DNA from 3 places in the Kitasatospora sp. NPDC048194 genome. Region 1 is predicted to be linked to each of the others. Evidence: riboswitches for the same ligand, from Rfam matches in the RefSeq annotation. Region 1 holds a riboswitch; each other region holds the start of a gene.

What was found. Region 1 has a riboswitch for S-adenosylmethionine ahead of ACGF07_RS30475 (IclR family transcriptional regulator). Riboswitches for the same ligand answer to the same signal wherever they lie in the genome.
Region 2: linked by a shared signal. The riboswitch ahead of ACGF07_RS08950 (aminotransferase class V-fold PLP-dependent enzyme) and the one ahead of ACGF07_RS30475 (IclR family transcriptional regulator) in region 1 are both predicted to bind S-adenosylmethionine.
Region 3: linked by a shared signal. The riboswitch ahead of thrC (threonine synthase) and the one ahead of ACGF07_RS30475 (IclR family transcriptional regulator) in region 1 are both predicted to bind S-adenosylmethionine.

Annotation. Positions count from the first base shown of each region.
Region 1 covers NZ_JBIDAK010000036.1:38,284-45,844, reverse strand. The annotation lists gene ACGF07_RS30480 (glycosyl hydrolase) at 1-1,867, opposite strand, end outside; SAM riboswitch class I at 2,214-2,356, shown strand; gene ACGF07_RS30475 (IclR family transcriptional regulator) at 2,558-3,271, shown strand; gene ACGF07_RS30470 (hypothetical protein) at 3,299-4,453, opposite strand; gene ACGF07_RS30465 (nucleoside deaminase) at 4,564-5,037, opposite strand; gene ACGF07_RS30460 (universal stress protein) at 5,137-5,985, opposite strand; gene ACGF07_RS30455 (ATP-binding cassette domain-containing protein) at 6,332-7,315, shown strand; gene ACGF07_RS30450 (ABC transporter permease) at 7,312-7,561, shown strand, end outside.
Region 2 covers NZ_JBIDAK010000005.1:75,867-83,427, reverse strand. The annotation lists gene ACGF07_RS08970 (NYN domain-containing protein) at 1-273, opposite strand, end outside; gene ACGF07_RS08965 (hypothetical protein) at 640-903, opposite strand; gene ACGF07_RS08960 (rhomboid family intramembrane serine protease) at 1,104-1,931, shown strand; gene ACGF07_RS08955 (Lrp/AsnC ligand binding domain-containing protein) at 1,928-2,209, shown strand; gene ACGF07_RS08950 (aminotransferase class V-fold PLP-dependent enzyme) at 2,218-3,597, opposite strand; SAM riboswitch class IV at 3,648-3,764, opposite strand; gene trpD (anthranilate phosphoribosyltransferase) at 3,921-4,997, opposite strand; gene ACGF07_RS08940 (hypothetical protein) at 5,117-5,542, opposite strand; gene ACGF07_RS08935 (heme-copper oxidase subunit III) at 5,938-6,558, shown strand; gene ACGF07_RS08930 (c-type cytochrome) at 6,746-7,555, shown strand.
Region 3 covers NZ_JBIDAK010000026.1:68,043-75,603, forward strand. The annotation lists gene ACGF07_RS26720 (extracellular solute-binding protein) at 1-1,072, shown strand, start outside; gene ACGF07_RS26725 (cupin domain-containing protein) at 1,166-1,513, opposite strand; gene ACGF07_RS26730 (DUF3263 domain-containing protein) at 1,616-1,843, shown strand; gene otsB (trehalose-phosphatase) at 1,959-2,783, shown strand; gene ACGF07_RS26740 (trehalose-6-phosphate synthase) at 2,770-4,263, opposite strand; gene ACGF07_RS26745 (glucosyl-3-phosphoglycerate synthase) at 4,302-5,324, opposite strand; SAM riboswitch class I at 5,468-5,603, shown strand; gene thrC (threonine synthase) at 5,621-6,928, shown strand; gene ACGF07_RS26755 (ubiquitin-like small modifier protein 1) at 6,955-7,233, shown strand.

The sequences.
Region 1 (7,561 bases):
CCTCGGCGATGTTGCAGCCGTTGTTCGGGTCGACCAGGGTGTCGGCGCCGTCGCCGCCGAAGTCGGAGCCCATCACCTTGTCGTGGGCGCGCAGGATGGACTCGCCGTTGTCCTGGAGGCCGCCGCTGACGATGACGCCCCGGCCGGAGCGGTCCGCGGGGTCCTTTCCGACGCCCACCGAGTAGTACTGGAGGGTGTCCATGGTGCCGTCGGCCAGGGACTTCCAGTCGGTGGCGTGGCCGGAGGCGTCGGCCGCGCCGTTGATCGGACGGCTGTAGATCCCGCCGTCGTTGCCGACGTACACGCTGGTCCTGCCCCGGTACGACCCCACGGCGATGGCGTGCTGGTCGGAGTGGGTGGTCTGGGAGCAGTCACCGGTCTGCTTGGCCGGGTCGATGCTCCAACAGGGGAAGCCGAAGTTCCAGTACGGGCCCGGGACGGTCCAGCTGGAGCCGCCGTCCTTGGTCTCCAGGACCTCCTCCAGGCCGGCGTAGAGGTGGTCCGGGTTGGCCGGGTCGACCTGGAGGAACTGGTTGTACCAGGCCTGGATGCCCGGTTGGTAGCCGGCGTCCTGCAGCGCGGAGCCGGAGTTCTTCAGCTTGTCCTTGTCCGCGATCTGGGTCCACGGGCCGAACGGCGAGCCCGATTTGGAGACGTAGATGCCCTTCAGGCCGGTGTCCGGGTCGCTCGCCATGACCGCCGGGGACTGGTCGATCGCGTAGTACCGGGAACCGTCGGCGGAGGCTGCGAAGGTCACGTTGCCCACGTTCGCGGCGTCGGTCGGCAGGTCGCCGAGCGAGCCGACGCGCTGCCAGGTGCCGTCGGTGGCCTTGGCGTAGAAGCCGTTGTAGGTGTCGCCGCCGCGCCAGCCGACCGCCAGGACCACCTTGGTCGGGTCCTTCGGGTCGATCGCGATGTCGTTGGCGATGTTCTTGTACGGCGCGGCCGGGTCGCCCGCCCTCGAACCGCCCGGCAGGTAGTCCGGGTTGGGTGCGAACTCCAGCGCCCAGGGGCCGGACAGGTCCGTGGTGGAGTGGCTCCACACGCCCCGGCTGGTGGCCGCCCACACCTTGCCGCCGCCGAAGCGCAGCGCGTGGATGATCGTCGACTCCAGCTCCGCGCCGCCCACCCGCATGCCGGGCTGGAACTCGCCGTGCTTCGGGTCGCCGAGCACGTACACGCCGGTGCCGACGTACGAGGTCGCGCCGGTGTTGGACTCACCGGTCGCGTACCAGAGCCGGCCACCGCCGTCGAGGTTCAGCGTGCCGGTGGAGAGGGACGGCAGCTTGTCCGAGATGGACTGCCACTGCCCGCCGCCGGTGCGGGAGCGGAACACGCCCCCGTTGGCGCCGCCCGCGTAGACGTAGCCGTCGTCGTCGGCCGCGATGCCGGTGATCCGGCCGGTCACGAACCCGGAGCCGCCGCTGGAGTTGGAGTTGACGTCGCGGTAGCGCGGGTCGTCGGAGTTGTACGGCTTGTCGGTGACGTGGTCCCAGCTGCCGCCGGTGTGCGGCATGGACTGCAGCTGGGCCCAGGCGGCGCCGTACGCGCCGGGCGCGACCACCCCGGGGGCGGTGCGGGCCTCGGTGTACTGGGCGGTGCCCTCGGCGGAGTTCTCCGCCTCGTCGCCTTCGTCCTCGCCGGGGGCGTCCGCCCTGGCGCTGAAGGCGGGACCGGCGGTGGAGCCCGTGCCGCCCCGGACCCTCTTCGCGTGCTTCGCCCCGATCTCGGCCTGGTGCTGGGCCTGGTGCGGACGAGGCCCGGGTGTCCCGGACGGCGCGGCGAGGGCCTGGGTGGTGGTCAGTCCGAGCGCGGTGAGGGTCACGGCGGGCAGTAGCAGCCGTCGGCGTTGCCTGTTGGGCACGATGGTGGGTCCTCCCCATGCGGCGGGCCGCGCGGTCGCGCGGCTCCGGCGGAAACAGTCGGAAGCCTCGCGGTTCGGCCGGGTGGAGTGAAGGGCCCGCGCATAACGAATGATTAAAACCGAATTCAGTGAAGAGAGTTGGAAAGCCCGGAAGGCCTCGTCCCGCAGATTGAAGCAGCCGGAGCGGTGGGAACGGTCGGCGACGGACGGGCGCGGGGGGAATCCCTCCCCGAATGGGTGCGGGCCGCCGTACCGGCCCGGCCCCCGTCCCGAGCGCCGCTGACCGGCCGGGCTCCGCCGGGGGGGCCGGTTTGGCGGGCCGGCCGGGGAGTCTTGTATGGTTCCTGGCGAATCATCCAGAGGGGTGGAGGGACCGGCCCTACGAAGCCCCGGCAACTCCCCGGTCGACCCGGCGTCCGAAGTACGCGCCGCGCCGCCCGGGATCAGTGCCAACTCCGGCCTGTCGCCAACGTGGCGCGGGAAAGATGAGGAGACACGGTGCTCTCTGTGCTGTCCTTCGCCCGGGCGCTCTCCGCCGCCCCGGCCGTTCCGCGTACCCGTCTCGTGCCCGGCGCAGGCACTCGGCCGATCTCTCCGGCCCGTCCTCGCTGACCACCCCCGCTCCCCGCGGGGAGCCCCCGTGAGCGCGAATCCGCCCCCCGCTCACGGGTACGAGACTGGAGTACCCATCCCATGCAGAACACGAGCGGCGTCGGCGTGCTCGACAAGGTCACCTCGATCCTCGGCACCCTGGAGTCCGGCCCCACCACACTGGCCGGACTCGTCGCCGCGACCGGTATGGCGCGGCCCACCGCGCACCGGCTCGCCGTCGCGCTGGAACACCACCGCCTGGTCAGCAGGGACCTGCAGGGCCGGTTCGTCCTCGGCCCCCGGCTGACGGAACTCTCGGCGGCCGCCGGTGAGGACCGGCTGCTGGCCGCCGCCGGCTCGGTCCTCACGCACCTGCGTGACGTCACGGGCGAGAGCGCGCAGCTCTACCGGCGCCAGGGCGAGGTCCGCATCTGCGTGGCCGCCGCCGAGCGGCTCTCCGGCCTCCGCGACACCGTCCCGGTCGGCGTCACGCTGTCCATGAAGGCGGGATCCGCCGCCCAGGTGCTGCTCGCCTGGGAGGAACCCGAGCGCCTCCACCGCGGCCTCCTGGGCGCCCGCTTCACGGCCACCGCGCTCGCCGGGGTGCGGCGCCGCGGCTGGGCGCAGTCCATCGGCGAGCGCGAGCCCGGGGTCGCCTCCGTCGCCGCGCCCGTCCGCGGCCCGTCCAACCGGGTGGTGGCCGCCGTCTCCGTCTCCGGCCCGATCGAGCGCCTCACCCGGCACCCCGGCCCGCACCTGGCCCAGGCCGCCGTCGAGGCGGCCAACCGCCTCAGCGAAGCCCTCGCCCAGGCCTGAAGGGCCGACCGGGGCCCGGCCGGCCGTTCAGCGGCCGGGCAGGAGCCACCGCCACACGTCGCGTTCGGCGGTGGCCGACCAGACCACGTCGCCGTGGCCGTAGCCCGGCACCACCCGGTAGTCGACCCGGGCGCCGCCCCGGCTGACCAGGCGGGGGCCGAGGTCGTGGTCGCCGCGTCCGAGCTCGGCGTTCAGCCAGACGACATCGGCCCGGATCGCGGACCAGTCGATGCGGTGGACCTCCGCCCGGCCGGCCCAGAGCGCCGCCAGGTCGCGGAGCAGGGCGGTCGCCTGCAGGCCGCTGCCGAGCCGGGAGACCGCCGCCGTCCAGACCGGCAGCGGTGCGTGGTCCAGGACGAAGCGGTCCTCGGTGGGCGTGGCGCCGAAGGCGTACTCACCGGCGCTGTGGCCCCGGTGGTAGATCCAGTTCGCCGCCCCGGGCAGCTCCCGGGTGCGGGTCAGCGCGTAGTGCAGCAGGCCGAGGTTGCTGAACTGCGCCGCCCCGGGCACCGGTCGCGGCACCCCGCTCGGGGCGTCCGGGGCGGCGGCCGCGCGGGCGAACAGGCCCTTCAGCCCGGGGTCGACGGTCCAGGTGCCCGCAGCCAACAGCTGCCGGAACCCGTCGGTCAGCGCCGAGGCTCTCGCGACGAGCTCCGGCTCGGTCTCCGGGTCGTAGGGGCCGGTGGTGTCGAGGACGAGCACCCGGCGCAGCCGCTCGCCGCCGTCCCGTGCGGCGGTCGCCAGCGCGAGCGCGGCCCCGGCCGAGTGGCCGAGCAACTCGTACGGCAGGCCGGTGACGGACTCGACGGCGGCGACGACCCGCCGGAGGTCGGCCCGCTGGGCGTCCAGGCCCCGGTCCGCGCAGTGCGGGCCGATCAGGTCGGGCGTCAACGCGTCCTCGCGCGGCGTGGTGCCGACGACCAGGTACCCGTGGTCGGCGAGGAAGCGCGCAAGGCTCCGGCCCCGTGCGGTGCAGTAGTCGGCGGCGACGTTGAGCCCGCCACCCGGCAGCAGGTGGACCACCCGGTGCGCCCCGCCGCCGTCGCCGAGGACGTCGACGGTGAACCGCCCGCCCTGCCGGTCCGGGACGGCCAGCCGCCGGTGCCCCGGGCCGACGTCCACCACCGCCGAATCGCCGCAGCCGAGTGCCGCCGCCACCGCCCCGATCAGCTCCGCCCCCACCGCTTCTCCTCCCCGCGTGCTGCCGACCGCGCGCGGACCGGGCTCCGCCGCCCGCGGCGCGGGAACAGTCTGACGGACGGCTACGGGCGGCGCCGGTCCGGCCGCACCCGTCAGCCCCAGTACCCCGTGTGCACCGCGGCCGCCTCCTCGTACAGGTGCGGCCCCGAGACCTCCACCGGGCTGCCGCCGGCGGCGAAGACCTGACGGCAGGGCAGGTGGAGCACCGGCTCCTCCGGATCCACCCCCGCGATGACGTTCAGTTCGGTCGCCGCCAGCGCGTACACGACCCGCCGGATGCCGCTCCAGAAGATGGCGCCCGCGCACATCGCGCACGGCTCGGTGCTGGAGTACAGGGTGGCCTTGGCGAGCTGGGCCGGGGCCAGGGTGCGGGAGGCCCGCCGGACCAGGTTGGTCTCCGCGTGGGCGGTCACGTCGTGGTCCGTCAGCACGGTGTTCTCGGCGGTGAGCAGGACGCTCCCGTCGGCGTCCGTCAGCAGCGCGCCGAAGGGGTGGTTGCCGTGCGCGCGGGCGGAGGCCGCGATGTCGAGGGTCGCGAGCAGGTGGGCGCGGGTGTCATCGGCCATGACGTGCTCCTCGGGGATCGGCCGGGCGGAGGCTCGGGAATCGCATCGAACGTACACGACGTCCGCGGTGGGGCCGCCCCGGCGGTCGTGCCGGCCCGCTCAGCCGTACGGGACGACGGCGACCGGGCAGTGGACGTGGTGGACGACCGCGTGTGCCACCGGGCCGAGGTGGTGGTGGCGCAGCGGCGCGTGGTGGGTACGGCGGCCGACGACCAGCAGCCGGGCCGTCGCCGCCGCGTCCACCAGCTCGACGGCGGCCTTGCCCCGCACCAGCTCGTCCGTCACCTCCACCTCGGGGTGGCGGCCGCGCCAGGGCTCCAGGGCCTCGGCGAGCCCGGTCCGCTCGACGGCGGAGACCTCGCGCTCCAGCCCGCCGATGGCGCCGTAGGCCATGTACTCGCTGCCGGCGGGCGGGTTCCAGACGTGGACGACCCGCAGCGGCGCGGAGCGGAGCGCGGCGGCCTCGAAGGCGAAGGCCAGGACCTCCTCCGCCGGGTGCGTCAGGTCGAGGCCGACCGTCACGTCGCCGGCCGGCTCGCTCTCGTGGGCCCGCACCAGCACCACCGGGCAGGCGGCCCGGCGCAGCACCTCCTGGCTCACCGAGCCGGTCAGGTAGCCGCGCAGGGTGCCCAGCCCGCGTGAGCCGAGGACCACCACGGCCGCCGTGCGCGAGGCGGCCTCCAGCGCCTCCACCGGGTCGCCGGAGACCGGCGAGGAGACGATCGGCACCTCCGGTGCCAGGGCGCGCAGGGCTCCCTCGCGCTCGGCCAGCTGCGCCAGGGCGCGGTGGTAGGTCTGGTCGCTGCCGACCACGTCGCGCTTCGGCCAGGGCCACGCGTGGAGGACTTCGAGGCCGAGTCCGCGGCGCTGTGCCTCGCGGGCGGCCCATTCGGTGGCGGCGAGGCTCTCGGGCGAGCCGTCGAAGCCGACGACAACTGGTCCGGTCACGGCGTACTCCTCGGTTCCGCGGCGCGTCGACGGCCGTCCCCGGCCGCCGGGGCCGCCTCGGGTTGCGGCCCCAGTATCGGCGTCTCCCGCGCCCGCCGCCTCCCGGGCCGGGGCGGCTGCCGGTGCCCCGCCGCCGGTGCTCCGCCGCCGGCGTCGGCGTGGAGCGTCGCCGGGCAGGTCGGCGGCCCGGCGGGAGCCGCACCGAGCCGGAGTGGGCGTCGTGGTACCGCGGTACTACGGACGGCCCGATGATCAGCCCGCGGTGCCACGGATCCGGCCCGGGCCGCACCTAGCGTGGAACCGTGGGCGGCCGGGACGGCCCGGCCCCTGGACGTAAGGGCGAGCGATGATCGAGGCGCACCAGCTGACGAAGCGGTACGGGGAGAAGACCGCCGTGGACAGGCTGGACTTCACCGTCCGACCGGGAACGGTGACCGGGTTCCTCGGGCCCAACGGGGCCGGGAAGTCCACCACCATGCGGATGGTCGTCGGCCTGGACGCACCCACCAGCGGGTCGGTGCGGGTCAACGGCCGCCGCTACGCCGAGCACGCCGCGCCGTTGCAGGAGGTCGGCGCGCTGCTGGAGGCCAAGTCGATCCACCCAGGCCGTTCGGCCTTCAACCACCTGATGGCCCAGGCGCACACCCACGGCATCCCGCGCCGCCGGGTGGAGGAGGTCATCGAGATGACCGGCCTGCAGAGCGTCGCCCGCAAGCGGGCCGGGGCGTTCTCGCTCGGCATGGGCCAGCGGCTCGGCATCGCGGCCGCCCTGCTGGGCGACCCGGCCACGGTGATGCTGGACGAGCCGGTCAACGGTCTCGACCCCGAGGGCGTCCTGTGGATCCGCAACCTGCTCACCTCCCTCGCCGCCGAGGGGCGCACCGTCTTCGTCTCCTCGCACCTGATGAGCGAGGTCTCGCTGGTCGCCGACCATCTCATCATCGTCGGCCGCGGCCGGCTGCTCGCCGACACCACCGTGCAGGACCTGGTCCGGGAGGCCGGTGGCGACGTCGTCAAGGTGGCCAGCGCCGACCCGGCCCGGCTGCGCTCGGCGCTGGCCGGCCCCGGTGTGGAGATCACCGGCCGCTCCGGCTCCGAGGAACTCCTGGTCAGCGGCCGTACCGCCCGCGAGATCGGCCTGACCGCCGCCGAACACGGCATCGCCGTCTTCGAGCTCACCCCGCGGACGGTCTCCCTCGAAGAGGCGTTCATGGACCTGACCAGGGACGCCGTGGAGTACCACGGCACCACCACCGCCGGAACCGAGGGCAAGGCCGCGAGCACGCCCGAGAACGACGCCGAGACCGAGACCCCGAGGAGCGCGGCATGAGCACCATCGTGACCTCCGAGCCCGCCACGTCCACCGAACCGCGTGCCGCCCGCCCCGCGTACAAGGTGACGGCCGCACGCGTGCTGCGCTCCGAGTGGGCCAAGCTGTGGTCGCTGCGCTCGACCTGGATCACCCTCGGGCTGGCGCTGCTCTTCCTGATCGCCTTCGGCCTGATCGCGGCCTCCCAGTTCAAGTCGCGGATCACCTCCGGCCGCCCGATGGACCGGGACTTCGCCGCCGCGAGCA
Region 2 (7,561 bases), on a different contig from region 1:
ATCGGCGGCGCCGGGAACGGTGCCCGACTCCAGCGCCTTCACCAGGTCCGGCTGGCCCAGCCGCAGCCGCTCCGCTATCCGCAGCCGGAAGGCCGGCTCCGACTCCAGCGCCGCCGCCAGCGCGGTGGCCGCGTACTTGGCCCGCCGGGCGGGGGTGAACTTGACGTACTGACGCAGGCTCTGCGGCAGCTCCGCGGGCGGCAGCCCGCCGAGCGCGTCCGAGGCCAGGCCGACCACACGCCGGCGCACTCCCTCGGGCAGCGGCCGGTCCAGCTTCTCGACGGACCGCTCCGCGGCGGCACCGGACCCGGCACCGGACCCGCTGGTCTCGGCTGCGGACCCACCGGACCGGTCGGCGGACTCGCTGGTGTCAGCCGAAGCCTGCTCCGGCGAACCGGCATCCGGCAGAGGTGCCTCGGGCGGGACCGCCCCGGCGCCCCGCCCCGGTGCCGGCGCAGCGGGCTGAAGTCCCTGCGCGTCCGCGGGCTCCCTCGCTGCGTCCACCACGTCCTCGGCTCCGATCCTGGTCCAGCGGGGGCGGCCGCGGCCGCCCCGGTCGTCACGCTCCGTGCGTCTTGTTCTGTATTGTCCCGTGCGGCGGACGGGCGCGTCGCGCTCCGTCCGCCGCACCGGCGGGAATCAGCCCTGCTCGGCAACGCCCTCCGCGGCCCCGGCGCCCGGACGCGCCACCAGTTCGACCTGGTCCACCGCGTTGCACCAGCGGCAGCGCACCGACTCGACGGTCTCGCTGAGCACCTCGGTCTCCTCGACCTCGGAGTCGCCGGCCAGGTCGAAGTGCAGGAACTCCGTCACCCGCGCGGTGCGGGTCACGTCGAAGCGGGTGAGGTTGCCGCACAGGGTGCAGCGCCAGCGCGTCTCGGCGGTCAGGGCGGGGACGGTCATCGGGGGATCCTCTCGGCTGGTCCCTGGGTGGGCTAGGCGCTCCCCCCGGGGCCCGGCGTCGGCGGCGGGAGGCGGGAATGCCCGCTCCCAGCCTATTGCCTGGGGCAACCGCCAGGACCACCGGTTCTCGAACACGGGGGCTAGCCCACCTGCCGTAAACCGCCGTGTCACCGGCGCCGTCCCCAGGGATGCTTGGCCCCATGGCGCTCGCGGCCACCGACCACACCGACGCGCGGGACGGCCGCCCGACGGTGCCCGCCCCGGCGGTCACCTATGCCCTGATCGCCGTCAACACCCTGGTCTTCCTGCTCGGCCCGGCCGCCGGGCTCAACCCGCTGTACGGCCGGGACCAGGCCCGGGTCTGCGCCGAGCAGCGGTACGAGCAGCGCTGGGGCGCCGTCCCCGCCGAACTGCTCACCGGGCACCCGCTGACCGCCGAGCAGCTCGCCGAGGCCCCCGACCCCGTCCCCGGCTGCCCGGCCTCCCCCACCCCGGGCAAGCACCCCGCGGTGTCCGCCCTCACCGGCCTCTTCCTGCACGCCGGCTGGCTGCACCTGCTGGGCAACCTGCTCTTCCTCTACGTCTTCGGCCCCACCGTCGAGCGCCGGCTCGGCCGCGCCAGGTTCCTCCTCTTCTACCTGGCGGCGGGCAGCCTGGCCTCGTACGGCTTCGCGCTCGCCGAGGCGCACTCGGCGGACTCCACCCGGGTCCTGATCGGCGCCTCGGGCGCGATCTCCGCCGTGCTCGGTGCCTACCTGCGCCTCCACCCCCGCGCTCGGGTGACCACCCTGGTTCCGCTGCTCCTCTTCCTTCCGCTGCGCTTCCCGGCCTGGCTGGTGCTCGGCCTCTGGTTCGCCCTCCAGTGGTGGTCGGTGCACTCGGCCGGGCCCGGGGTGGCCTATCTGGTGCACGTGATCGGGTTCTCCGCCGGATTCCTCTACGCCTGCACGGTCGTCCGCCACCCCCCGAGACGCCCCGGCCGGGGCCCGATACGCTGGCCGCACCCCACGAAGGAGCCGGAACAGTGATCACCGCCATCGTCCTGATCAAGACCAGCGTCGACCGCATCCCGGAGATCGCCGAGGCCATCGCGGCCATCGAGGGCGTCAGCGAGGTCTACTCGGTGACGGGCGGCTACGACCTGGTGGCGATGGTCCGGGTGCGCCGCCACGACGACCTGGCCGAGGTCATCCCGGGCCGGCTCAACAAGGTCCCGGGCGTGGCCCACACCGAGACCCAGATCGCCTTCCGCACCTACTCCCAGCACGACCTGGAAGCGGCCTTCGCCCTCGGCCTGGACGAGTAGCGCCCCGCTCAGCCCTCGCGGCGGCTGCGGTCGACCTCCACGGTGGGGACGCAACGGCCGCCCTCGTTGCGGTAGTTCCAGGCGGCGCCGTCCGTGACCAGCTCGCGGACCGCGGTCAGGAAGCGCTCGACGTGCTCGTCCGGCGTCCCGGCGCCGAAGCTCACCCGGATCGCGTTCAGGCTGCGCTCACCGGGCAGCGAGGGCTCGGGCGCCCCGCACTCGGAGGGCGCCACCTCCTCGTCCCCGAGCAGGGTCCGCACCAGCGGGTGGGCGCAGAACAGCCCGTCGCGCACCCCGATGCCGTACTCGGCGGACAGCGCGGCCGAGAAGTGCGAGCTGTTCCAGCCCTGGACGACGAAGGACAGCACGCCCACCCGGGCCGAGTCCGGACCGAACAGGCTGAGCACCTTGACCTGCGGGATCTCCGCCAGCCCCGCCGTCAGCCGCTCGACCAGCAGCCGCTCCCGGGCCTCCAGCGCGTCGAAGCCGGCCTCGGTCAGCGCCCGGCAGGCCGAGGCGATCGCGTAGGCGCCGATGACGTTCGGCGAGCCGGCCTCGTGCCGGGCCGGGCCGGTGTGCCACTGGACGACCACCGAGCCGTCGGCCTCGCGCGCCACCGTCCGGGTCGCCCCGCCGCCGGCCAGGTACGGCTCGGCCGCGTCCAGCCAGTCCGAGCGGCCGGCCAGCACACCGGCGCCGAACGGCGCGTACAGCTTGTGGCCGGAGAAGGCGATCCAGTCGACACCCAGCTCACGGACCGAGACCCGGTGGTGGGGAGCCAGCTGGGCGGCGTCCAGCACCACCCGGGCACCGTGCCGGTGCGCCGTCGCGGTCAGCTCGGCGACCGGCCACAGCTCGCCGGTCACGTTGGAGGCGCCGGTGACGCACAGCAGCTTCGGCCCCTCCGGCGCGGCGGCCAGCGCGGCGTCGAGCGCGACCACCGCCTCGGCCCGGGAGCGCGGCGCCCGCAGGTAGTCGACCTCCAGCCCGGCGTGCGCCCAGGGCAGCAGCGAGGCGTGGTGCTCGGTCTCGAAGGCGAACACCCGGGTGCCGGCCGGAACGGCGGAGGCCAGCAGGTTCAGCGAGTCGGTGGTGGCCCGGGTGAAGACCACCTGGTCGCCGTCGCGCAGGTCCAGGAAGTCGGCGACGGTCCGGCGGCTCTGCTCGAAGAGGTCCGTGGAGAGCTGCGACAGGTACCCGGCGCCGCGGTGGACGCTGCCGTAGTACGGCGCGTAGGCGGCGACGTCGTCCCAGACCCGCTGGAGCGCGGGTGCGGAGGCCGCGTAGTCGAGCGCCGCGTAGCCGACCTTCTCCCCGCTGGCCAGCGGGACCTGGACGTCGTGGCCGAGGACGGCGAGCGGGGCGCAGATTTCGGTGGAGAGGGACATGGGGACGCACTCCTTCGGGGTTGGGGACCCCGGGAGTGCCAGTCGTCGGGCGTCCGCGCTTGTCGCACGGACGGTTCGCCGGCGACCCGGTCCTCACCCAGGGCACCCCGCCACGGACGGAGGGTTGCCGGACAGCAAGCTGGGGCTTGGCGCTGTCGCTCATGACCTGGCCAAGACTGTAGGTCGGGCCCGTCGGGTGGTCAAACGGGCATCCAGCATCCGGACAGCGGTGTCGCCCGCCGCCTCCGGAGCGTCCGTGCCGGGCGGCCCGGGGAACACCGGTAGGCCCGTACCGGCGAACCGGCACGGGCCCAGGAGGCGCCTCAGCTATGGCTGGTGGCGTCCGCCCAGCGCCGCAGCAGGTCCTGCGCGGCGCCGGAGTCGATCGCCTCCGCCGCCCGCGCCATGCCCGCCGCGAGCTGCTCCGCCAGCGGCGCGTCGCCCAGGTCGAGCGCCACCAGCGCCGCCGCGGTGTTCAGCAGCACGGCGTCCCGCACCGGCCCGCGCTCCCCGGCCAGCAGCCTGCGGGCCACCTCGGCGTTGTGGGCGGCGTCGGCGCCGCGCAGCGCCTCGATGCCGACCAGCTCGATGCCGACGTCCCGCGGGTCGAAGGTGGTCTCGGTGACCACCCCGTCGCGCACCAGCCACACCCGCGAGGTGGTGGTGATGGTCAGTTCGTCCAGTCCGTCGTCGCCGCGGAACACCAGAGCCGTCGCCCCGCGCCGGGCGAGCACCCCGGCGATCAGCCCGGACAGCCGGGTGTCGAAGCAGCCGATCGCGTGCGCGGTGACCTTGGCCGGGTTGGTCAGCGGCCCCAGGATGTTGAAGGCCGTCGGCACGCCGAGGTCGCGCCGGGCGGTGGCGGCGTGCCGCATCGAGGGGTGGAACTTCGCCGCGAAGCAGAAGGTGAGCCCGACCTCCTCGGCCACCTCCGCGACCCGCCGGGCGGACAGGTCCAGCGCGACGCCGAGCTTCTCCAGCACGTCGGAGGAGCCGCTGGCGGAGGAGGCCGACCGGTTGCCGTGCTTGACCACCTTGGCCCCGGCGGCCGCCGCGACGATCGCCGACATGGTGGAGATGTTGACGGTCTTCGCACGGTCGCCGCCGGTGCCGACGATGTCCACCGCGGGCCCGGGGATGTCCAGGGGCTCGGCGTGCTGGTACATCGCGTCGACCAGCCCGGCGATCTCGTCGACCGACTCGCCCTTGGCCCGCAGCGCCACCATGAACCCCGCCACCTGGACGGGGGACGCCTCGCCGCTCATGATCCGGTCCATCGCCCACGCGGTGGACGAGCGGTCGAGGTCCTCCCCGTTCAACAGCGCCGCCAGGAGGTCCGGCCAGGTGCGAACCACCTGCGCGGGGTCGCTACCGCCGTTCGCAGGGTTCACGTTCACCATGGCTGACTCCAGCTGTTGTCGGTTCCCCCGCACCGGGGGACGTCCGTACGGATGGAGCCAGCCTATCGACCGGCGGGGTGCCCACGGCGGTGTCTTCTCTACTACTGAGACGGCACCGCTCAGCGGGCGGCCGGTGCCCGCTTGGCCAGTCGCGCCCGCAGCAGGGTGGCGACCGCCGCGGCCAGGGCGACCGGGTCCACCGGGCGGGAGATCGCGGCGTCGGCCCGGCTCCAGGCGGCGAGCCAGGAGTCCTGCGGCCGGCCGATCAGCACCAGGACCGGCGGGCACCCGTAGATCTCGTCCTTGAGCTGGCGCCCGAGGCCGAGCCCGCCGGCCGGCACCGCCTCGCCGTCCAGGATGCAGAGGTCGACACCGCCCTTCTCGAGCGCCTTGAGCACCGCGGGGGTGGTCGCGCACTCCAGGTAGGACAGCTCCGGAAGATCGTCGGCGGGCCTGCGGCCGAGCGCCGTCAGCACCTCCTCGCGGGTGTTGCGGTCGTCGCTGTAGACGAGGACGGTGAGCGTCTCGTCGGTCGTGTACGCCATGGGCCCTGCTCCCTCAAGTGTGATCCGGACCACGTTCACCTGATCCGGATGCTACCCCCGTTCCCCCCGGTTCCGGGCCCCCCTCGCGCACGTTCCTGCTCAAGCCGCCGCGCCCGCGGCTCACCCGCCCGGAGGACGGCCCGTCACCCTGGCGCGGCCAGACCACCCGGACGGCCGATGCGGCCCCCGTCCCCTACAACAGGACGCTCCGCCGACCGTGCAGCGACCCGCCGCGCAGAGGGGTCGCGGGCCCGTCGAGGAACCGTCAGAAAAGGGACACGCCGCAGCTCGGCCCCCGTCCGGACTCCCGGCCGACCGCCAAGCGGGCATACCGCACGCACCGGACACTCCGAGGGACACCCCCCGGCGTGAAGACGGAATAAGGGACCGACATAATGTCCGTCGTGGCGACAGCAACAGCAGTAGAAACCGGGCACGCGCACGGATCGGTCAACCGACCGAACATGGTCAGCGTCGGAACGATCGTCTGGCTCAGTTCCGAGTTGATGTTCTTCGCGGCCCTCTTCGCGATGTACTTCACGCTCCGCTCCGTCAAGGGAGCCGAGTTCTGGACCGAGAAGGCGCACGCCCTGAACGTGGGCTTCTCCTCGGTCAACACGACCATCCTGGTGCTCTCCTCGCTCACCTGCCAGCTCGGCGTGTTCGCCGCCGAGCGCGGGGACGTGAAGAAGCTCCGCATGTGGTTCGTCATCACGTTCATGATGGGCGCGATCTTCATCGGCGGCCAGGTCTACGAGTACACCGAGCTGGTCAAGAAGGACGGCCTGTCGCTGTCCTCCGACCCGTACGGCACGGTGTTCTACCTGACCACCGGCTTCCACGGGCTGCACGTGACGGGTGGTCTGATCGCCTTCCTGCTGGTCCTGGGACGGACGTACGCAGCCAAGCGCTTCACGCACGAGCAGGCCACCGCCGCGATCGTCGTGTCGTACTACTGGCACTTCGTCGACGTCGTGTGGATCGGCCTGTTCGCGACCATCTACCTGATCAAGTAACCAGCTGATCAGGTCGCTGGCCACCGGCTGCGGCCCCCGCCCTCACCGGCGACGGGCCGCTTCTGCCGGTGCCGACGCTCCCACCGACCGACCGCGCGCGCAGCCTTGGACAGGCAGCCTCGTGCCGGCCAGACCGGCCGCCGGGTGCACCCACCAGTCGACCAGATCCTGACACCGGGGTTATTCCGTGAAAAAGCTCTCCGCACGACGGCGCCACCCATTGGCGGCGCTGGTCGTCCTACTTCTCGCCCTGGCGGCAACCGGGGGGCTGTACGCCGCGTTCGCGCCCGCCGACAAGGCGCAGGCCGACGTCGCCGCGCAGTCGCTCGCGATCGATGAGGGCAAGAAGCTCTTCGCCGTGGGCTGCTCCTCCTGCCACGGCCTGAACGGCCAGGGCGGCAGCGACGGTCCGAGCCTGGTCGGCGTGGGCTCCGCCGCCGTCGACTTCCAGGTCGGCACCGGCCGCATGCCGGCCCAGCAGCCCGGCGCCCAGGTTCCGCGCAAGAAGAACATCTACACGCAGGCGGAGATCGACCAGCTCGCCGCCTTCGTCGCCTCCCTCGGCCCCGGCCCGGTCACTCCGGACCAGAAGCAGTACACCTCGACCGACCCCGAGGACATCTCCAAGGGTGGCGAGCTGTTCCGCACCAACTGCGCCCAGTGCCACAACTTCGCCGGCCAGGGTGGTGCCCTGACCAAGGGCAAGTACGCCCCGTCGCTGGAGGGCGTGGACGCCAAGCACATCTACGAGGCCATGCAGACCGGCCCGCAGAACATGCCGTCGTTCCCGGACACCACCATGCCCGAGGAGCAGAAGAAGCAGATCGTGGCCTTCGTCCGCCACACCACCAACGATGAGCCCAACCCCGGCGGTCTCACCCTGGGCAGCCTCGGTCCGGTGACCGAGGGCCTGTTCGGCTGGATCTTCGGCCTCGGCACGCTCATCGCGGTCGCGATCTGGGTCGCCGCCCACACCACCAAGGCCAAGAAGTCATGAGCCACG
Region 3 (7,561 bases), on a different contig from region 1:
CAAGGTCCAGGTCGAGGTCGACAGCTGGACGGACATCGGCAAGAAGGTCGACGACATGATCGCGGCCGGGAAGTCCCCCGACCTGCTGCAGAGCGGCGGGTTCGCCGACCAGGTCGCGGCCGGCCGGCTGTACCCGGCCGCGGACGTGCTCTCGATGGACACTCAGGCGAAGTTCATGGACAACTTCGCCCACGCCGGGCAGGTGCTCGGGACCCAGTACGGCATCCCGTTCGTGTCCTCGTCGCGGGTGCTGTTCTACAACAAGGCGATCTTCAAGCAGGCCGGGGTCACCCAGCCGCCGACGACCTGGAGCGAGCTGCGGGCCGCGGCCGAGAAGATCAAGGCCAAGGTGCCGGGGGTGACCCCGTACGGGCTTCCGCTGGGGCCGGAGGAGGCGCCGGCCGAGTCGATGCTGTGGACGCTGAGCGGCGGCGGGAGCATCTCCGACGACGTCGGCAACTACACCATCGACAGCGACCAGAACCAGGCCACCTTCAACTGGCTGAAGAACAACCTGGTGAGCACCGGGCTGACGTACCCGGACCCGGGCCGGATGAACCGCACGCCGGTGTTCCAGGACTTCGCGGCGGGCAAGGTCGCGATGCTGAACGGGCACCCGACGCTGCTGCGGATGGCGTCCGCCGGGAAGATCGACTTCGGTACGGCGCCCATCCCGAAGAAGGACGGCGTCGGCCGGACCGGGAGCCTCGGGGTCGCGGACTGGATGATGGCGTTCAAGGCCAACGGGCACAAGAACGAGATCAAGAAGTTCCTGTCCTTCGTCTACTCGCGGGACAACCAGCTGAAGTTCGACGAGCAGTACAACCTGCTGCCGGTGACCCAGGACGCCTTCACCCAGATGTCGTCGGACCCGAAGCACGAGGACCTCAAGCAGTTCGCGGTCGGGCTGGCCAACGCGAGCTTCTACCCGTTCGGGGACCCGGCCTGGGGCGAGGTCAGCAACCGGATCAAGGCGGGGATCGGGCAGGCGGTGACGGGGGATCCGAAGCAGGTGCTCGGCGGGCTGCAGGACGCGGCGGTGAAGGAGGCGGCCCGGGTCCGCAAGCAGTAGGACCCGGGCGCCGGCTTCCGGTCGGTGGCGTCGCGGCCCCGATCCGGGGGGCCCGGTCGGTGGCGGGGCGCGTCGGTCGGGGGTGGCCCGCGATCAGTGGGGGAGCGTGATCGCGTAGGCCTTGCGGAGGGTCTCGTGGACGGTCCAGGTGGTGCGGTCGCCCTCGCGCAGGACCGCGCAGTCGCCGGGGCCGACGGTGAGGGTCGGGCCGCCCTCGATCTCGATGGTGGCCCGGCCGCTGAGCACCACGAACATCTCGTCGGCCTCGACGTCGGTGACCACGCCCGGGGTGATCTGCCAGATGCCGCGCAGCTGGCGGCCGTCGGGGGACTCGGCGAGGACCTTCCCGGTGACCTCCGGGGTGCCGGAGACGATCTGGGACGGGTCCAGGGGCTCGGGGGTGAGCTCGGCGGTGGGGATGTGCAGGGCGAAGCTGATCATGGGTCGACGGTAGCCGCGCGGTGGGGGTGCGTGCGTCCCGCAGAGTGTGTCGGTGTTCGGCGCGAGAATGACACTCCGTAGTGACGGACGGAGGTGTTCTCGGTGGGTGAGCTGACCGGGCGGGAGCGGGCGGTGCTGGCGCTGGAGGGGCGGCAGTGGCGGACGGCGGGGGCCAAGGAGCGGGCGATCCGGGAGGAGCTGGGGATCTCGCCCACGCGCTACTACCAGGTGCTGAACGGGCTGCTGGACCGGGAGGAGGCGTTGGCGGCTGCTCCGGTGCTGGTGAACCGCTTGCGGCGGGTGAGGGAGGCCCGCCGGGCGGCTCGTTGACCACCGGCAGGGGTGCCGGCGGGGTGCTCTTCCCGGGCGCGCGGGCTCCGGCCCGCGCGCCTGCGGCTTGTGGTGGGGGGTAGCGGGTATGGGGGTCGGTATGGGTCTTGAAGAGATGGTTGTGCCGGCGACCGAGGCCGGGCGGGACGGGCTGCGGGTGATTCTGGGGACGCCGCTGGAGGCGGTGGTCGCGTTGGACTTCGACGGGACCTTGGCGCCGATCGTGGCGGATCCCGCGCGGGCCAGGGCGCATCCCGGGGTGGTGGGGGCGCTGCGGGGGCTGGCGCCCGTGGTGGGGGGCCTCGTGGTGGTGACGGGTCGGCCGGCCGGGGTGGCGGCGGAGTACGGGGGGTTCGACGCGGTGCCGGGCCTGGTGGTGCTGGGGCACTACGGCGCCGAGCGGTGGGAGGACGGCCTGGTGACGGCGCCGGAGGTGCATCCCGGGGTCGCGGGGGTGCGGGCGGCGCTGCCCGGGACCTTGGAGCGGGTGGGGGCGCCCGAGGGGACCTGGGTGGAGGACAAGGGGCGCTCGGTGGCCGTGCACACCCGGCGCACGGCGGCGCCGGAGGAGGCGCTGGAGCTGCTGCGCGCGCCGGTCGGGGAGTTGGCCGCCGAGTACGGGCTGGTGGTGGAGCCCGGGCGGCTGGTGTTGGAGCTGCGGCCGCCGGGGGTCGACAAGGGTGCCGCGCTGACCGCGTTCCTCCAGGAACGCGGGGCGCGGGCGGTGCTGTACGCGGGCGACGACCTGGGGGACGTGGCGGCCTTCTCGGCGGTCGAGAAGCTGCGCGGGCAGGGGACGGCGGGGCTGCTGGTGTGCGCCGGAGCGGTGGGGGACGCTCCGGTGCGCGAGCTCGCCGACCGGGCGGACGTGGTGGTCGACGGCCCCGAGGGTGTGGTGGAGCTGCTGGCGGCTCTGGGGGAGTCGCTCAGAGGGCGTTGAGCTGGTCCAGGAACCACTGCTGCGGGGGGAGCGCGGTGGCCGCCGCGGCGAGGCGCTTGGTGCGGTCGGCGCGCTCGTCCGGGCTCATGGTGAGGCCGGCGTGCAGGGCCTCCGCGGTGGCGACCACGTCGTACGGGTTGACGACGAGGGCGTCCTCCCGGAGTTCGGCGTGGGCGCCGGCCTCGCGGGACAGCACCAGGGCGCAGCCGTTGTCGGAGACGACCGGGACCTCCTTGGCGACCAGGTTCATGCCGTCGCGGATGGGGTTGACCAGCGCGACGTCGGCCAGCCGGTAGGCGGCGAGGGAGCGCGGGAAGTCGTCGTCGACGTGCAGCATCAGCGGCTGCCAGGTGGGGGTGGCGAACTCGGCGTTGATGGCCTCGGCGAGTTCCTGGACGGCGGCCGTGTAGCTGCGGTACTCGGCGAGGTCGGTGCGGGAGGGGTACGCGAAGGCGATGTGCACCACCCGGTCGTGCCACTCGGGGCGGGTGCGCAGCAGGTGCCGGTAGGCCTGGAGGCCGCGGACGATGTTCTTGCTGAGTTCGGTGCGGTCGACCCGGACGATGGTGCGGCGGTCGCCGACGGCGGCGCGCAGGGCGGCGAGGCGCTCGTCCACGTCGGGGCGGTGGGAGCGCTCGCGGAGGAAGTCGGCGTCGGCGCCGAGGGCGTGCACGCCCAGGCGGGTGGTGCGGCCGCTGGGGGTCCCCCCGGCCGAAGGCTGGGGGAGGGTGACGGTGAGCGCCCCGGGGTCGACGGTGGCGCCGAGGAGGTCCTCGCAGCAGGCGGCGAAGGCGCGCGCCCAGCGCTCGGTGAGGAAGCCGGCCCGGTCGGCGCCGAGGATGCCGGTGAGGACGGCGCGGGCGACGTCGTCGGGCAGCAGCCGGTAGTACTCCGGCGGGGCCCACGGGGTGTGGGAGAAGTGGCCGATCCGCAGGTCGGGGCGGAGCTCGCGGAGCAGGCCCGGGACGAGCGAGAGGTGGTAGTCCTGGACGAGGACCGCGGCGCCCGGGGCGGCCTCGGCGGCCAGGGCCTCGGCGAAGGCGGTGTTGTAGGCCTGGTAGGCGGCCCACTCGGTGCGGAAGTCGGTGTCGAAGGAGGGCGCGGTCGGGGTCGCGTACAGCAGGTGGTGGACGAACCAGAGCGTGGAGTTGGCGATGCCGTTGTAGGCGTGGGCGAAGGTCTGCGGGTCTATGTCCAGCATCCGTACGGCCTGGCCGCCGACGTCGTGGCCGGCGCGGTCGAGACGGCCGTCGGGGGCGCCGGCCGCGGCTCGGCGGTCGGCGTCGTTGAGGGCCGCGCAGACCCAGACGGCGTCGGGGTCGTCGATCGCGGACAGGCCGGAGACCAGGCCCCCGCCGCCCCGGCGCAGCGTCAGGGTGCCGTCGTCGGCGGTACTGAACGACACCGGCCCCCGGTTGGATGCCACCAGGACGGGAGCGGTGCCGGTGGCACTCGAACGTTCGGTCGTGAGATCGCCCATGGTTGGGATGTTGCCGGGGGTCCGGGGTGGCAAACCCCTCAGTGGCGGGTGGCGTATTCGGTGATGGTGTGCATCGGGGGGCGCTCGAGGGCGGTGACGGGGTGGGTGTGCGCGATGAAGGCGCGGGTCTCCGGGTCGCGGGTGAACTGGGTGAGGTGGGGGTGGACCAGGTCGGCCGAGGCCTTGAGGCGGTGGGTGCGGTCGAGGCGTTCCAGGGCGGTGCGGTAGATGGTGGCGGCCATCCGGCCGAGGGCCTGGCCGTCCTGGTGGCGGTGGTGGCGGACGCCGACGTCGACCTGGGCCAGGGCGTCCAGCCCGGCCAGTTCCAGGGCGTCGACGAGGAGGCCGAGTTCGACGCCGTAGCCGGTGGGGAAGGGGAGCCGTTCCAGCAGCGACCGGCGGGCCGCGTACTCGCCGCCGAGCGGCTGGACGAAACCGGCGAGTTCCGGCCAGTGGAGGTTGAGCAGGGGGCGGGCGACGAGTTCGGTGACCCGCCCGCCGCCGGTCGGGACGACCGCGTCGGGGTCGCCCGCGGCCGCGCCGGTGACCTCGAAGGGGCGGTCGTACATCGCCTTGACCAGCTGGATGTTCCCGTCGGTCAGCAGGGGCCCGACGGTGCCGTAGACCAGGGCCGGGTCGAACTCGCGCAGGTCGGCGTCGACGAAGCAGACGATGTCGCCGTGGGTGACCAGCAGCGAGCGCCAGAGCACCTCGCCCTTGCCGGGGACGGCGGGCAGCCGGGGCAGGATGGCGTCCCGGTGTTCCACCCGGGCGCCGGCCGCGGCGGCGGTGGCGGCGGTGGCGTCGGTGGAGCCGGAGTCGAGGACGACCAGTTCGTCGACCAGGGGGAGGCGGTCCATCAGTTCGCGGCGGACGGTGCGGACGATGTCGCCGACGGTGGCCTCCTCGTCGAGGGCGGGCAGGACCACGCTGACGGTCTGCCCGGTGCGCCGCTTGGCCTCCAGCAGGGTGTGCACCGGCCGGTCGGCCGCGCTCCACGAGCGGCGGCGCAGCCAGGACGCCGCCTGCGGGAGGAGTGCGGGGGTCGGTTCGGCGGGCACGGTCGGTCTCCTCGAGGGGGCGGTTTGGACGGGCCATCTCGCGTGGCGGACGGTCCCGTTCGGGATCGACGCCTTCGGATACAGTCTTCGTACAGCTGCCGGACCTCCGCACGCCGGGGTCGCCGCTGAACCACAACTTCACAAGCTCATCCAGAGGGACTGAGGGAACGGCCCGTTGACGTCCCGGCAACCTTCTCGCTCGGCTGTCGTTCACAGGCCCCGGCGGGACAGGTGCCAATTCCGGCCTGTGGCGCGACCGCGTCACGGGGAAGATGAGGAGAGAGGCCTCCGCCATCATGGCTATCGACACCGTCGCACCCTCCCCCGGCGCCCGGCCGGCGGGATCCCCCACCGTCGACCTCGGCCCCGCCGCCGCCCTGTCCTGTCGGGAGTGCGGCGCCCGGTCCCCGCTCGGTCCGAGCTTCGCCTGCGCGGAGTGCTTCGGGCCGCTGGAGATCGCCTACGAGTTCGGCGACGAGCGCGCCGAGGAGCTGCGCAAGCGGATCGAGGCCGGTCCGGCGTCGATCTGGCGGTACGCGCCGCTGCTGCCGGTGCCGGCCGACGTGGCCTCCAAGCCGAACCTGAACCCGGGGTGGACCCCGCTGGTGAAGGCGGACAACCTGGGGCGGGAGCTCGGGTTCACCGCGCCGCTGCACGTCAAGGACGACTCCGGGAACCCCACCCACTCGTTCAAGGACCGGGTGGTGGCCTGCGCCATCGAGGCGGCGCGGGCGTTCGGCTACACCACGCTGTCCTGCTCCTCGACCGGCAACCTGGCCGGCGCGGTGGGCGCGGCGGCGGCCCGGGCCGGGTTCCGCTCCTGCGTGTTCATCCCGCACGACCTGGAGCAGGGCAAGGTCGTGATGGCCGGGGTGTACGGCGGCGAGCTGGTCGGCATCGAGGGCACCTACGACGACGTGAACCGCTTCTGCTCCGAGCTGATCGGGGACCCGGCCGGCGAGGGCTGGGGCTTCGTGAACGTCAACCTGCGCCCGTACTACGGCGAGGGTTCCAAGACGCTGGCGTACGAGATCTGCGAGCAGCTCGGCTGGCGGCTGCCGGAGCAGATCGTCATCCCGATCGCCTCCGGTTCGCAGCTGACGAAGATCGACAAGGGGCTGCAGGAGCTGATCAGGCTCGGCCTGGTGGAGGACCGGCCGTACCGGATCTTCGGGGCCCAGGCCGAGGGCTGCTCGCCGGTGTCCGCCGCGTTCAAGGCGGGCCGGGACGTGATCAAGCCGGTGAAGCCGGACACCATCGCCAAGTCGCTGGCGATCGGCAACCCGGCGGACGGCCCGTACGTGCTGGACATCGCCCGCCGCACCGGCGGCGCGGTCGAGGACGTCACCGACGCGGAGGTCGTGGCGGCGATCCGGCTGCTGGCCAGGACCGAGGGCATCTTCGCCGAGACCGCGGGCGGGGTGACCGTCGGCGTGCTGAAGAAGCTGGTCGAGACCGGTCAGCTGGACCCGGCCAAGGAGACCGTCGCGATCAACACCGGCGACGGCCTGAAGACGCTGGACGCCGTCTCCGACGCCGGGATGACCGCCGTGATCCGCCCGACGCTGGAGTCCTTCCGCTCCGCCGGTCTCGCGTCCGCCTGACCCGACCCCACCCCGCTAGGAGAGCCATGAGCGCCAACGTCCGCATCCCCACCATCCTGCGCACCTACACCGGCGGCGCGGCCGAGGTGACCGCCGAGGGGGCCACCCTGGCCGAGGTCATCGCGGACCTGGAGAAGAACCACGCGGGCATCTCCGCCCGCATCCTGGACGACACCGGAAAGCTGCGCCGATTCGTCAACGTGTACGTGAACGACGACGACGTCCGCTTCGCGGACGGCCTGGAGACCGAGATCAAGGACGGCGCCGGCATCTCGATCATTCCGGCGGTGGCCGGCGGCTGCTGAGCCCCGCGTCCGCTTCCCCGGCCGCCCGCACCACGGAATTCGGCTCTCCGTCGGTGCGGGCGGCCGTCGGTATTTCGGCGGGAATATTCCGGGTCGGGTGGGAGTAGAGTGTGGCTCGGCTGGGAACAAGGCTCCCCTTTCGGCTCGCACGCCGCTCGGCCCGAGGCCGTCCGGACGTTGAGACCGGCTCGTGCCCCCGGCCGTGAAACATGTCAGGCAGATGTCAGAATTCCTGCACGGATTTGGGTAATTCGTCCGCTATGTCCGGCGTGAAATGCCGACTTCCTCCCGGTTTGTTCGGCCTTGTCTCTTGACGGGTCCCGTGAAT